2 regions of the Nocardioides sp. LML1-1-1.1 genome follow, and region 1 is predicted to be linked to the other one. Evidence: riboswitches for the same ligand, from Rfam matches in the RefSeq annotation. Region 1 holds a riboswitch; the other holds the start of a gene.
The links. A riboswitch is a leader RNA that binds a small molecule or an ion and turns the genes downstream of it on or off. The one in region 1 is predicted to bind thiamine pyrophosphate.
Positions count from the first base shown of each region.

Region 2: another riboswitch for thiamine pyrophosphate. It lies ahead of thiE (thiamine phosphate synthase); the one in region 1 lies ahead of MRBLML1_RS19490 (thiamine ABC transporter substrate-binding protein).

Region 1 is NZ_JBEGHK010000006.1:66,881-73,518, reverse strand. It holds gene MRBLML1_RS19505 (phosphatase PAP2 family protein) at 1-175, opposite strand, end outside; gene MRBLML1_RS19500 (ABC transporter ATP-binding protein) at 201-1,208, opposite strand; gene MRBLML1_RS19495 (ABC transporter permease) at 1,208-2,875, opposite strand; gene MRBLML1_RS19490 (thiamine ABC transporter substrate-binding protein) at 2,851-3,903, opposite strand; TPP riboswitch at 3,895-3,997, opposite strand; gene MRBLML1_RS19485 (MBL fold metallo-hydrolase) at 3,999-5,066, opposite strand; gene MRBLML1_RS19480 (SDR family oxidoreductase) at 5,076-5,900, opposite strand; gene MRBLML1_RS19475 (diacylglycerol kinase) at 5,897-6,638, opposite strand, start outside.
Region 2 is NZ_JBEGHK010000001.1:155,192-161,829, reverse strand. It holds gene MRBLML1_RS00740 (fumarate hydratase) at 1-1,686, opposite strand, end outside; gene MRBLML1_RS00735 (choice-of-anchor P family protein) at 1,769-3,055, opposite strand; gene MRBLML1_RS00730 (FAD-dependent oxidoreductase) at 3,277-4,350, shown strand; TPP riboswitch at 4,354-4,463, shown strand; gene thiE (thiamine phosphate synthase) at 4,456-5,046, shown strand; gene MRBLML1_RS00720 (FAD-dependent oxidoreductase) at 5,052-6,041, shown strand; gene thiS (sulfur carrier protein ThiS) at 6,038-6,241, shown strand; gene MRBLML1_RS00710 (thiazole synthase) at 6,309-6,638, shown strand, end outside.

The DNA of each region.
Region 1 (6,638 bases):
GCAGGTCGAGCAGCAGCGCGCCGATCAGCAGCAGCGGCAGCCGGATGTACGACGGTCCGAGGAAGCTCCCCTCCGGGTCGAGCAGCCGCCGGTCGATCTTGACGGCAGCGAACACCGCGAGGCCGAGCATGAGAGCGGCCGTGCCGATGAGGAGGGTATAGGCGCGGCGGTACACCCGAGGGAGTCTATGAGACGCCTTGTCAGGATCCGCTCGCGTCCGGGGTGAGGAGCGCTACGCCGCCCCCGTCGACCCGGACGGCGACCCGCTCCCCGGGCGCCGCGGTCCACCCGGGGACCCCCTCCCCGTCGAGCGGTCCGACCCCGTCGACGTCGACCACGAGCCGGGCGCCGTCGGGGGTCAGCCGGAAGGAGCGGACCGTGGCGGGCTGCCCCTCGCCGGGCCCGGCCACCACGGCGCTGGCCCGGACCGCGACCACCGCCCCCGGCACGGGCGGGCGCCCGGCCAGTCGCAGCAGCGTGGCGGCCGCGTCCTCGCGCAGCACGTGGGGATAGCCGAGGAAGGCGGCGGTCCCGGGGTCCGCGGGCGCCGCCCACACCTCCGCGGTCGGCCCCTCCTGGACGATCCGCCCGGCACGCATGACGGCGAGCCGGTCGGCGACCGCGAAGGCCTCGTCCTGGTCGTGGGTGACCAGCAGCGCGGTGGTGCCGGACTCGACCAGGATCCGGCGCAGGTCGGCGGCGAGGCGGACCCGCAGGCCGGCGTCGAGCGCGCTGAGCGGCTCGTCGAGCAGCAGCAGGCGCGGCTTCGCGGCGAGCGAGCGGGCCAGGGCGACGCGCTGGCGCTCGCCGCCCGAGAGCGTGCGGGGCAGCCGCTCGGCGTACCCGGACAGGCCGACGAGGTCGAGCAGGTCGCCGACCTCGGCGCGGACCGCCGCACGGGAGAGCCCGCGCAGCCGCTGGGCGTAGCCGACGTTGCGGGCGACGGTCAGGTGGTCGAAGAGCTGGCCGTCCTGGAACATCAGCGCGAAGCCGCGGCGGTGCGTGGGCGTGCCGCGCAGGTCCGCGCCGTCCCAGGCGATCGTCCCGGTGGCGGGCTCGAGGCCCGCGACGGCGCGCAGCAGGGTGGACTTGCCGCAGCCGGACGGGCCGAGCACCGCGAGCACGTCGCCGTCGGCGACGCGCAGGTCCACGCCGTCGACCGCGCGAGTGCCCTCGAAGGCGACCGAGACGTCGCTCAGCTCCAGCATCACCAGGCTCCCGTTCCCGGCACGCGCAGCCGCTCGACGACGAGGATCACGGCCGCCGTGAGGGCCGCGAGGACGACGGAGGCGGCGAGCGCGCTGCCGTGGTTCAGCGGACCGGGGTGGCCGAGCAGACGGTAGATCACCACCGGCAGGGTCGGCTCGGCCGGGCGCACGATGAAGGACGTCGCCCCGAACTCCCCCAGCGACACCGCGAACGCGAAGCCCGCCGCCGCCAGCACCGGGCGCCAGACCACGGCCAGGTCCACGGTCAGCAGGGTGCGCAGCGGGCCGGCGCCGAGCGAGGCTGCCGCCTGGCGCTGGCGGTCGTCGATGCCGGCGAGCACCGGCACCAGCGTCCGTACGACGATCGGCAGGGCCACCAGCGCCTGCGCGACCGGCACGAGCAGGGGGCTCGCGCGCAGGTCGAGCGGCGGTGAGTCGAGCGCGATGAGGAAGCCGAAGCCGAGGGTCACCGCGGACACACCGAGCGGCAGCATGAAGAACCCGTCGAGCACGGCCCGGGCCCGGCGCCCGCCGCGGCTGCGCACCCGCCGGGTGACGAGGAAGGCGACCGCGAGGCCGAGCAGCAGCGACATCCAGGTCGCGTCCACCGCGATGCGCAGGGACGCCAGCAGCGCATGGGCGAGCGAGACCTCGAACAGGCCGTCGGCGGAGCCGCCGAGCGCACGGTAGAAGTCGAGCGTCCAGTGCCCGTCGCGGCGCAGGGAGCCGACGACCAGGGCGAGCACGGGCAGCGCGACCGCGACCAGCGTGGCGGCGGTGACCGCGACGGCCGGCAGGTCGCGCAGGTGCGGGCGGGCGGGGGCGGCGCTGGCGCGTCGTACGGTCGGGTCGGGGACGGCCCGCAGCCGGCCCACGACGACCAGGAGCACGACGACGGCGAGCATCTGCACCAGCGAGAGCGCGGCCGCCGCGGGCAGGTCGAGCAGGTCGGCGGTGAGCAGGTAGATCTCGGTCTCGACCGAGGAGTAGCGCACCCCGCCGAGCACCAGCACCACCCCGAACGCGGTCGCGCAGAACAGGAACACCACGCTCGCCGCCGACACGACCGCCGGGCGCAGCGCGGGGAAGGTCACCGTGCGGAACACCTGCCAGGGGCTCGCGCCCAGCGCCGCCGCGGCCTCACCGGGCCGCCGGTCGAGCGACTCCCAGGCGACGCCGACGGTGCGGATCACCACCGCCACGTTGAAGAAGACCAGGCCGGCGACGATCGCCGCCGGGGTGCCGTCGAGGCCGAGGAAGCCGAGGATCCCGCTCGGCGCGATCAGCTCGCGCACCGCCAGCCCGACCACCACGGTGGGCAGCACGAAGGGCACCAGCAGCGCCGCCCGGACCACGGCCCGGCCGGGGAAGCGCAGCCGGTGCAGGACGTACGCCGCCGGCAGGCCCAGCGCGACCGCGAGCGTGGTGGCCAGCGTGCTCGTCCAGAGCGTGAACCACAGCACCCGCCCGGTGCGCGGGCGCGCCAGCACGTCGAGCACCGCGCCCGGGGCGAACCGGCCCTCCGGCCACAGCCCACGGTGCAGCATCGCGCCCACGGGGAGCACGAAGAAGACCGCCACCACCGCGACCGGGACGACGGCCAGCGCGACGTACGCCGCCCGTCGGGCCGTCCGGTCGAGGCTCATCGCGAGGTGAGGTCGGTCCACTCCTCCAGCCACGCCTTCCGCTTCTCGGCGATCTCGGCCGGGTCGACCTGCTCGGTCTTCTCCGGCCGCTTCGCGAACTCCGCCCACTCGGCCGGCAGCGTCGTGTCCTCGGCGACCGGGAAGACGTACATCGAGCCGGGCAGCGCCGCCTGCACCTCCGGCGAGAGCAGCCAGTCGATCACCGCGTGCGCGCCGTCGGTGTTGGTGGACCCGCTCTTCAGCACTCCGGCGTACTCCACCTGCCGGAAGCAGCCGTCGAGCAGCGCCCGGGTCGACGTCTTCCTGCCCGCCTTGTCGAGGGTGAAGGCCGGCGAGGAGTCGTAGGACACCACGATCGGACGGTCACCGCCGGAGAAGGTGAAGTCCTCGAAGTAGGCCTCGGTCCAGCCCTTCACGACCTTGGTGCCGTTGGCGACCAGGCGCTTCCAGTAGCCGGTCCAGTCCTCGCCGTAGCGGCCGATGGTGGCGAGCAGGAAGGCCAGGCCGGGCGAGCTGGTGCTGGCGGCGGGGACGACGAACAGGTCCCGGTAGGCCGGCTTCGTCAGGTCGTCCAGGGTCTGGGGCTCCGGGACGCCCTGGTCGCGGAACCAGGCGCTGTCGACGTTGACGCAGACCGCTCCGGTGTCGACCGGGGTCAGCGCGTCGTCGCCGTCGCCGGGGAGCTCGTACTGCTCCGCACCGGCGGGCAACGCCGGCGCGTAGCCGCTGAAGACACCCTCCTCGATCGCCCGGGTGGCGAAGGCGTTGTCGATGCCGAAGACCACGTCACCGACCGGCTTGTCCTTGGTGAGCACGAGCTGGTTGGTCAGCGTGCCGGCGTCGGCCAGCTTGCTGATCTTCAGGTCGTAGCCGGTGTCCTTCTCGAACGTCGCGACCAGGTCCTTCGGGAGGTCGAAGGACTCGTGGGTGACCAGGGTGACCTGGGTCTGCTTCACCCCCTGGGCGCCGTCGTCCTCCTGGCCGACGAGCGAGCAGCCGCCCGCCAGGAGGGCGAGCGCGGTGAGGCCGGTGAGCGCGCGGATGCGCATCGGGTGACTCCCTTCGCCGGTGCTAACCGGATCAGGTTCGGAGGGTCTGCGCGGTGCGCACTCTCAGCCCTGGTGGGCTCCCCTGTCTGACCCGCTCAGTCTACGGCGGTGAAGACGAGACCGTCGGGGTGGTCCTCGCTGGTGGCCTGGCCGCGCGCGACGAGCAGCTCCAGGTGCGCCATCGTCTCCATCGCGGCCATCCCCTGGCTGAACACGTCGAGGTCGCCGAAGGCGCGCTCGTGGCGGGTCCAGCCGAGGTCCTTGGCGACGACCAGCGAGGTCACCGCGCCGCGGGCGCGCAACGAGTCGGCGCACTGGTCGAGGCGGGACTCGTGGTGGGCGAGCAGCTCGTCCACCCGCTTGTACGTCGAGGGGGCCACCGGACCGTGCGCCGGGAGGATCCGCAGGTCCGGCAGCTGCCGGACCCGGGCCAGGGACGCCATGAACTGGCCGAGCGGCTGGTCGGTCTGCGGCACGGTGAAGCCGATGGACGGGGTGATCGTGGGCAGCACGTGGTCGCCGGAGAAGAGCACCCCCTCGACCTGGTCGGCGTAGACGTAGTGGCCGGGCGTGTGGCCCGGGGTGTGCACGGCGTCGAGGGTGCGGCGGCCGACCTCGAAGGAGCGGTCGCCCTCCAGCCAGACGTCGGGGAAGGCCCAGTCGACGGCCTCGGGGAGGTCCGGCGGGCCGGCCGCCCACAGCTCGGCGATCTCGGCGGCGCCGGCGGTGCGCAACGGCGCCAGGAAGGGACCCTCGTCGAGCTCGCCGGCGGCGGCGCGGTGGAGCAGCTCGAGGGCGGGCTTCTCCTCGATGCCGAGGGCCACCTCCGCGTCGTACTCGTGACCGAGGACGGTGGCCAGCGTGTAGTGGTCGCGGTGCACGTGGGTGACCAGGAAGCGCTTGATGTCGCCGAAGCCCGAGCCGATCGAGCGCAGGCACTTGTCGAGCAGCTCGCGCGCGACCGGGATCGACCAGCCGCCGTCGATCAGGGTCAGCCCGTCGTCCCCGGCGACGACGTAGACGTTGACCGCCTTGAGCGCGTCCATCGGCAGCGGGAGCGGGATCCGGTGGATGCCCTCGGCGACCTGCCAGGCGCCCTCGGCCGCCCAGTGCTCGCCGGAGTCCGGGGAGATCGCATGGCCCGTGGCGACACCGCTCGTCATGGCCCGACCTTAGTGAACCGTCTCCGGTGCCTGGAGGTCGGGGAGGTCGAGGTCGAGGTTGGGCTGCTGGATGCCGCCGTCGACCTCCAGCAGCTTGCCGGTGACGAACTGGCCGGCCCGCGAGGACAGGTAGAGGACCGCCGCCGCGATGTCCTCGGCCTCGCCGATCCGGCCCAGCGGGGTGGCCTGCTCCATCTGCTGCTTCATCGCCGGTACGCCGGCGACGAACTCCAGCGCGCTGGTCATCACCGAGCCGACGTACACGCCGTTGACGCGGATGCTCGGCGCCAGGTCGCTCGCCGCGAGCCGGGTCCAGTGCGCGAGCGCGGCCTTGGCGACGCCGTAGGCGAGGTAGCCGCGGGCGGCGGTGCGGCCCATCATCGAGCTGATCGAGGTGATCGACTTCTGCCGGCCCTCGCCCGCGGAGGCCAGCATCAGCGGCACGGCCGCGCGGCTGAGCGCGTGCGCAGTGGCGACGTTGAAGTGGAAGGACTCCTCCAGGTAGGCCACGTCGGTGTCCAGGAAGGCGTTCGGGATGGTGCCGCCGACGTTGTTGACGACGACGTCGAGGCGGCCGAAGGCGTCGTACGCCGCCTGGGCGAGGCCGGCGACCTCGTCGGTGTGCGCGAGGTTCGCCGGGACGACGACGGCCCGGCGCCCGGCGGCCTCGATCCGGTCCTTGACCTCGGCGAGCTGGGACTCGGTGCGCGAGGAGATCAGCACGTCCGCACCGGCCTCGGCGAGCGCGACCGCGGTGGCGGCGCCGATCCCGCGGCCGGCGCCGGTGACGACGGCGACGTGGTCGGTGAGCGTGAAGCGGTCCAGGATGCTCATCGGGCCACCAGCCCGCGGCCGGTGACCAGCGGCAGGTCGAGCGCCGAGCGCAGCCCGGGCTCGGCGGCGACGACGGCCGGCACGGCGTTGACCAGCCGCTGCGCGGTGATGATCATCCCGGAGACGTTGTGGTCGCCGTTCTCCCCGTGGTGGGTGAACTCCATCTTCATGCACGGCTCGCCGGTGATCTCCACGCGGTAGCAGCCGTCGCCCTCGTTCGGCGTCGGCCAGTCCGGCTCGGCGCTCGCGTCGGTGCGGGTGACGTGCTCCAGGGTGACCCGCGGGACGCCGTCGACGGTGCCGATCACCCGGAACAGCACCGAGCCCATCGTGCCCTCCTCGACGTCCACCGAGACCGTGGAGACGGTGCGCGGCGCGGGCCGTCGGGTGACCTCCTCGACCAGCGGCTCGTCGAGGGTGACGCCGAGCCCCTCGGCGATGACCCGCACCACCGGGCCCCAGGCGGTGGTGAGGATCCCCGGCTCCCACAGCAGCGGCTTGGCGTCGAGCGGCTGCCCGAAGCCGAAGAGGTCGCGCATCACGACCGGCTGGTAGTACGTCGAGTAGTCCGCGATCTCGCTGACCTTCACGTGGTCGATGCGCTGGCTCAGGCTGGTGAGCACGAGCGGCAGCACGTCGTTGGCGAAGCCCGGGTCGATCCCGTTGACGTGCAGGCTGGCGTTGCCCTGCCGGCCCGCCTCGTCGATGCCCTCGATCATCTCCGGCGGCAGCGTGCCG
Region 2 (6,638 bases), on a different contig from region 1:
CTCCCGCGAGCGGACCCGGATGCCCGAGATCGGCACGGTGACCGCTCCGCCGGGGTCGGTGAAGAAGTCGTTGCCCTTGTCGTCGACCACGATGAACGCGGGGAAGTCCTCGACCTGGATCTTCCAGACCGCCTCCATCCCGAGCTCGGGGTACTCGATGACCTCCTGGCTCTTGATGCAGTCCTGCGCGAGGCGCGCGGCGGGACCGCCGATCGAGCCGAGGTAGAACCCGCCGTGCGTGCCGCACGCCTCGGTGACTTGTCGGGAGCGGTTGCCCTTGGCGAGCATCACCATCGAGCCGCCGGCGGCCTGGAACTGCTCGACGTAGGAGTCCATCCGGCCGGCCGTGGTCGGCCCGAACGAGCCCGACGCCATGCCCTCGGGGGTCTTCGCCGGACCGGCGTAGTAGACCGGGTGGTTCTTCAGGTAGTCCGGCATCTCCTCGCCGGCGTCGAGGCGTTCCTTGATCTTGGCGTGCGCGATGTCGCGGGCCACCACGAGCGGCCCGGTGAGGGAGAGCCGCGTCTTGACCGGGTACGACGAGAGCTGGGCCAGGATCTCGCTCATCGGCCGGTTGAGGTCGACCTCGACGACCTCGCCGCCGGAGATGTCCTCGGCCACGCCCGCGTCGGGCATGTACTGCGCCGGGTCGGTCTCGAGCTGCTCCAGGAACACCCCGTCGGCGGTGATCTTGCCGAGCGCCTGGCGGTCGGCCGAGCAGGAGACCGCGATCGCGACCGGGCAGGAGGCGCCGTGGCGGGGGAGCCGGACGACGCGGACGTCGTGGCAGAAGTACTTGCCGCCGAACTGCGCGCCGATCCCGAACGACTGGGTCAGCTTGACGACCTCCTCCTCCAGCTCGAGGTCACGGAAGCCGTGCGCGCTCAGGGAGCCCTCGGTGGGGAGGTTGTCGAGGTAGTGCGCGGAGGCGTACTTCGCCGTCTTCAGCGCGAACTCCGCGCTGGTGCCGCCGATCACCACCGCCAGGTGGTACGGCGGACAGGCGGCCGTGCCGAGCGAGCGGATCTTCTCGTCGAGGAACTCCAGCATCCGCTTCGGGTTGAGGACGGCCTTGGTCTCCTGGAACAGGAACGACTTGTTGGCCGAGCCACCGCCCTTGGCCATGAAGAGGAACTTGTACTCCGGCCCCTTCTCGCCCTGCGCGGTGGAGTAGATCTCGATCTGCGCCGGCAGGTTGGTGCCGGTGTTCTTCTCCTCGTACGTCGTCAACGGGGCGAGCTGGGAGTAGCGCAGGTTCAGCTTGGTGTAGGCGTCGTAGACGCCCTTGCTGATCCACTCGCCGTCCTCGGCGCCGGTGAGCACGCCCTCGGACTTCTTGCCCATCACGATGGCGGTGCCGGTGTCCTGGCACATCGGGAGCACGCCGCCGGCGGAGATGTTGACGTTCTTGAGCAGGTCGAGCGCGACGAAGCGGTCGTTGCCCGACGCCTCGGGGTCGTCGATGATCTTGCGCAGCTGCGCCAGGTGCGCGGGCCGCAGGTAGTGGCTGATGTCGTGCATCGCCTCCGCGGTGAGCCGCTGGATGGCGGCGGGATCGACCTTGAGGAACGTCTCGCCGCCGGGCCCCTCGACGGTCTCGACGCCCTCCGTCGTGATCAGGCGGTAGGGCGTGTCGTCGTGCGACGCGGGGAGGAGGTCGGAGTACCGGAACTCTGCTTCAGCCACGACCACCGAGGATATCGCCGTCCGGGGACGCAGAGAGGGCCGGGTCGCATCGCGACCCGGCCCTCTCGGTGCTGTGCTCAGATCAGCTGAGGCTCATCTGGGTGGCGGCGAAGGCCAGCTCCACGACCGCGCCGGCCGGCAGGCCCGCCTTCGCGGTGTCGAGCGTGATCCGCAGACCGACGATGCCGTTGATCATCGAGCTCGGCAGCGCGCTGCGCACGTTGATCTCGACCTTGCCGAGACCGGCCACGTTGATCACCGTGTTCGGGGACACGTTGATCGGGATGGCGTTGCCGGCGATGACCAGGTTGACCAGGTTCATCTGCTCGGTGTGCGACCACACGCCGTTGGTCCGCTTGCCGGTCGCGATCACCTCGATCGCGTCGGCCTTGATCAGCCCGTTGAGGACGTTGACCTTGGCCGTGGCGTTGCTGTTGCGGATCTCGGCGTTGCCGGTCGCGTTGTCCTTCGAGGAGGTGCTCGTGGACTTGATCGCACCGACCGTGAGCAGGCCCGGCAGGTTGACCGAGGCGGTGCTGTTGGTCAGCTCCTTGCCCTGGCTGCCGCCGTAGGGCGTGTAGACGATGGCGGTCGGGTCGCTGATGACCTTGACCTGGTTGGTCACGTTGGCCTGGACCTTGGTGGCGTAGGCGAAGCCGCCCAGACGCGGGCCGTCGGAGGCCGGGATGACCTCGGTCAGGTAGTGGTTGACCGGGTTCAGCACGATCGTGGTGCCCACGTCGTAGCCGCCGTACTCACCGAGGAGCTGGACCGCGAGGCCCCAGCCGAGGGTGGCGGTCAGGCCGTCCTTGGAGGCGTGGGTGACGTTGTTGAGGCTGATCGCCGCGACGCCGGGGATGCTCACGCCGTAGTTGAGCGGGATCGTGGCCGGCAGGTTGACGCCGGCGATCTTGATGCCGAGGAACTTCGTGCCGCCGTTGACGGTGTGCGTGCCGTCGGCCTTCGCGATGGTGTTGATGTCGGTCTCGACGGCGTCGATCTTGATCAGGCCGTTGAGCAGGTTGACCCCGGCCACCCGCGCGTAGGAGTTGAGGGTCAGGTCCCGCGCGCTGTTGCGCGTGGCCGTCGTCCTCGTCTCCGCGGCACCCGCGCTGAGCAGGTTGGCGACGTTGGCGGAGAGGGTGCTGTTCTTCGACGTGGTGTCCGGGCCGCCGCTGATGCCGCTGGCCGCGGTCAGGTCGGAGGACACGGCGCCGCCGAGCGCCTTGACGTAGGTGGCACCGGTGTTGGCCGAGAAGTACCACTCGGTCGTCGCGGCATGTGCCGGTGAGGGCACGGCGACAAGGCCGACGCCCATCAGGACGAAGGCGGCGAGAGAGACGAGCTTGCGCACGGTCTGGGACCCCATTCCCATTCAGATTGATTTGTCTTTACCTGGCTCCCCCAGGAACCACTCTCCGCCTTCGAGGCCGGAAAGCCGAGCATCCCCCGGAGATTTAACGAACGCTCTCCCCGGTGGTCACGCTCCTGGCCGAACGTTATCGGTTGCGGCCCGGCTGCTGCGAATGCGTGACCAATGTCGCACCGGTGCCCGGGACTCGACAGGTCAACCGGGGGTGTTCGACCCGCATGCACGTGTACGACGCCGTGGTGGTCGGAGCCGGCCAGGCCGGGCTCTCCGCGTCGTACCACCTGGCGCGGCTGGGCATCGATCACGTCCTCCTCGACGCGAACGACCGTCCGGGCGGCGCCTGGCAGCACCGCTGGGACTCCTTGACGATGAACGACGTGCACGGGGTGGCCGACCTCCCGGACGCGCCGGCGCCGGGCGGGTCGGGTGACCGGGCGAACGTGGTGCTCGCGGACTGGTTCGCGCGCTACGAGCGCGAGCACGCCCTGCCGGTGGTCCGGCCGGTGCGCGTGGACCGGGTGACCTCCGCCGGCGAGCTGCTGGTGGTGCACGCCGGTGCGCGGGAGTGGACGACGCGGACGCTGGTCAACGCGACCGGCACCTGGACCCGGCCGTTCGTGCCGTCGTACCCGGGGGCGGGGGAGTTCCGCGGCGAGCAGCTGCACACGGCGGACTACCCCGGTGCGGCGCACTTCGACGGCAAGCGGGTCCTCGTCGTGGGTGGCGGCGCCTCGGCGGTGCAGTTCCTCGGCGAGCTCGCTCCGCGCACCGACGTGCTGTGGGTGACCCGGCGCCCGCCGGTGTGGCGCGAGCACTTCGACGAGAGCGTCGGGCGGCACGCGATCGAGCTGGTCCAGGAGCGGGTCCGTGCCGGGCTGCCGCCGGCGAGCGTCGTCAGCGTGACCGGGCTGGGGCTGCGCCCGCAGGAGCAGGAGGCCGCGCGGCTGGGGACCTACGAACGGCGGCGGCCGATGTTCGAGCGGATCGAGCCGGACGGCGTGCGCTGGGCCGACGGCACGTTCGAGCCGGTCGAGGTGATCCTCTGGGCCACCGGGTTCCGGCCCGCGGTCGGCCACCTGGCGCCCCTCCACCTGCGCAGCGAGCACGGCGGGATCGCCCTGCTGCAGAGCGGCTCCGACGTGCAGACCGCGACCACGGCCGAGCGCGACCCGCGGGTCCAGCTGGTCGGCCACGGACCCTCGGCGAGCACCATCGGCGGCAACCGGGCCGGCCGTGCCGCGGCGCTGGCCGTGCGCCGCTACCTGGCCGCTGGAGACCGTGCGCTAGCGTGAGGGACGACCACCCACGGGAGTCCGCGGCAGCGGGCTGAGAGGGAGCTGGAGCCGCTCCGACCGTCACACCTGATCCGGATCATGCCGGCGAAGGAACGGACTGAGATGACTGCTCGGCTTTTCTGCTTGGTGTCCGAACGGGACGACCTCACCCTGCTGCCCGCCCTGGCCGGCGCCGGGGTCGACGGCTTCCAGGTCCGCGCCAAGGACCTGACCACCCGCGACCTCGTCGCGCTGACGGCGGCGGTGCTGGCCGCCGTCCGCCCGCACGGCGCCCGCGTGCTCGTCGACGACCGGCTCGACGTGGCCCTGGCGGCCGGCGCCGACGGCGTCCACCTCGGCGCCGACGACCTCGCCGTCGCCGACGCCCGGCGGCTCGCGCCGGGGCTGGTGGTCGGTGCCACCTGCCGTGACCGCGCGGCGGTCGAGGCCGCGGCGGAGGCGGGCGCGGACTACGCCGGTTTCGGGCCGCTCCTCCCGACCGTGTCCAAGCCGGGCCTGCCCGCGCCGCTCGGCATCGCGGCGGTCCGGGAGGCGGTCGGTGTGCTGCCGCTGGTGGCCATCGGCGGCCTCGACGCCGCGACGGCCGCCGAGGCCCGCGCCGCGGGGGCCCACGGCGTGGCCGTCATCGGTGCGATCTGGCGACAACCCGATCCCGTGGCAGCAGCGAAGGAGCTCGTGACGGCGGTCGGCTGATGCGCGTGGAGGTGCTCGGGGCGGGCATCGTCGGGCTGACGGTCGCCGAGGAGCTGGCCCGCCGCGGGCACGCCGTGACGGTGGTCGACCCGCGCCCGGCCCGCGGGGCGTCGTACGCCGCCGCGGGGATGCTGAGCCCCGCCGCCGAGGTCTGGTACGGCGAGGAGGACCTGCTCCGGCTCGGGCTCGCCTCGCTGGACCTGTGGCCGGACCTGGCCGCGCGGCTCGGGGTGGCGCTGCGGAGCGAGGGCACCCTGCTGGTGGGTCACGACGCCGGCGACCTCCAGCAGGTGGAGCGGCAGGCCGCCCTGCTGGCCCGGCACGGCCGGGACGTGGTGGCGCTCGACCGCGCGGCCGTGCGGCAGGCCGAACCGGCGCTGGGCCGGGTGGCCGGGGGCGCGCTGCTGCCGGGCGAGGCCAGCGTGGACCCGCGGGCGGTGTGCGCGGCCCTGCTGGAGCGGGTGCCGGTGGGGGAGGCGGCGAGCGGCGCCGACGTCACCGTCGTCGCGACCGGGGCGCACCTGCCGGAGCCGTGGACCGGCCTGGTCTCCGGCGTACGGGGGGAGGTCCTGCGGTTGCGCTCCGACGACCCGCCGCAGCGCACCGTGCGCGGCTGGGTGGCGGGGGAGCCGGTCTACCTCGTGCCGCGCGGTGACGGCCGGGTCGTGCTCGGTGCCACCTCCGAGCGGCACGACGCGCCACCGGTGCTCACCGCGGGCGGCACCCTCCGGCTGCTCGACGCGGGCCGCCGGCTCTGGCCCGCGCTGGACCGCGCCGAGCTCGTCGAGGGCACCGCGCGGGACCGGCCCGCGACGGCCGACGGGCTGCCGCTCGTCGGGCCCAGCGGGGTGGCGGACGTCGTGCTGGCGGCGGGGCACGGGCGGCACGGCGTCCTGCTCGCACCGCTGACCGCACGCCTGGTGGCCGACCACCTCGAGACCGGGCGGGTCGATCCCGTCCTCGATCCCCGCCGTGCGATGGAAGGAGCGCGATGACGATCACCTGCAACGGAGAGCCGCTGCGGACGGAGGCCCGCACGGTCGCCGACCTGCTGGGCGAGCGGCTCGGGAGCGCCCACCCGGACGGGGTGGCGGTCGCGATCGACGGCGAGGTGGTGCCCCGCTCGGTGTGGTCGGCACCGCTGCTCGCCGACGGCGCGGTCGTCGACATCGTGACGGCGGTGCAAGGAGGATGATCACCCCACTCGATCTTCCGGCTCCCCCGCTGCGCTCCTCCGACGGACGAGTCGAGCGGGGACCCCGATGAGCGCGCTCGTCGTCGATGGGGTCGAGCTCGGCTCGCGGCTGTTCCTCGGCACCGGCGGTCTGCCGCGGGTCTCCCTCCTCGGTCCGGTGCTGGAGGCCGCGGAGCCGGCCCTGGTCACGGTCTCGATGCGACGCGCGTCCTCGCTCGCGGACGGCGGGCTGCTCGCGGCGCTGCGCGCCCACGGCGTACGGTTGCTCCCCAACACGGCCGGCTGCCTGTCCGCGCGGGAGGCGGTGCTGACCGCCGAGCTGGCGCGCGAGGCGCTCGGCACGGACTGGGTCAAGCTCGAGGTGATCGGCGACGAGCACTCGCTGCTGCCCGACGTC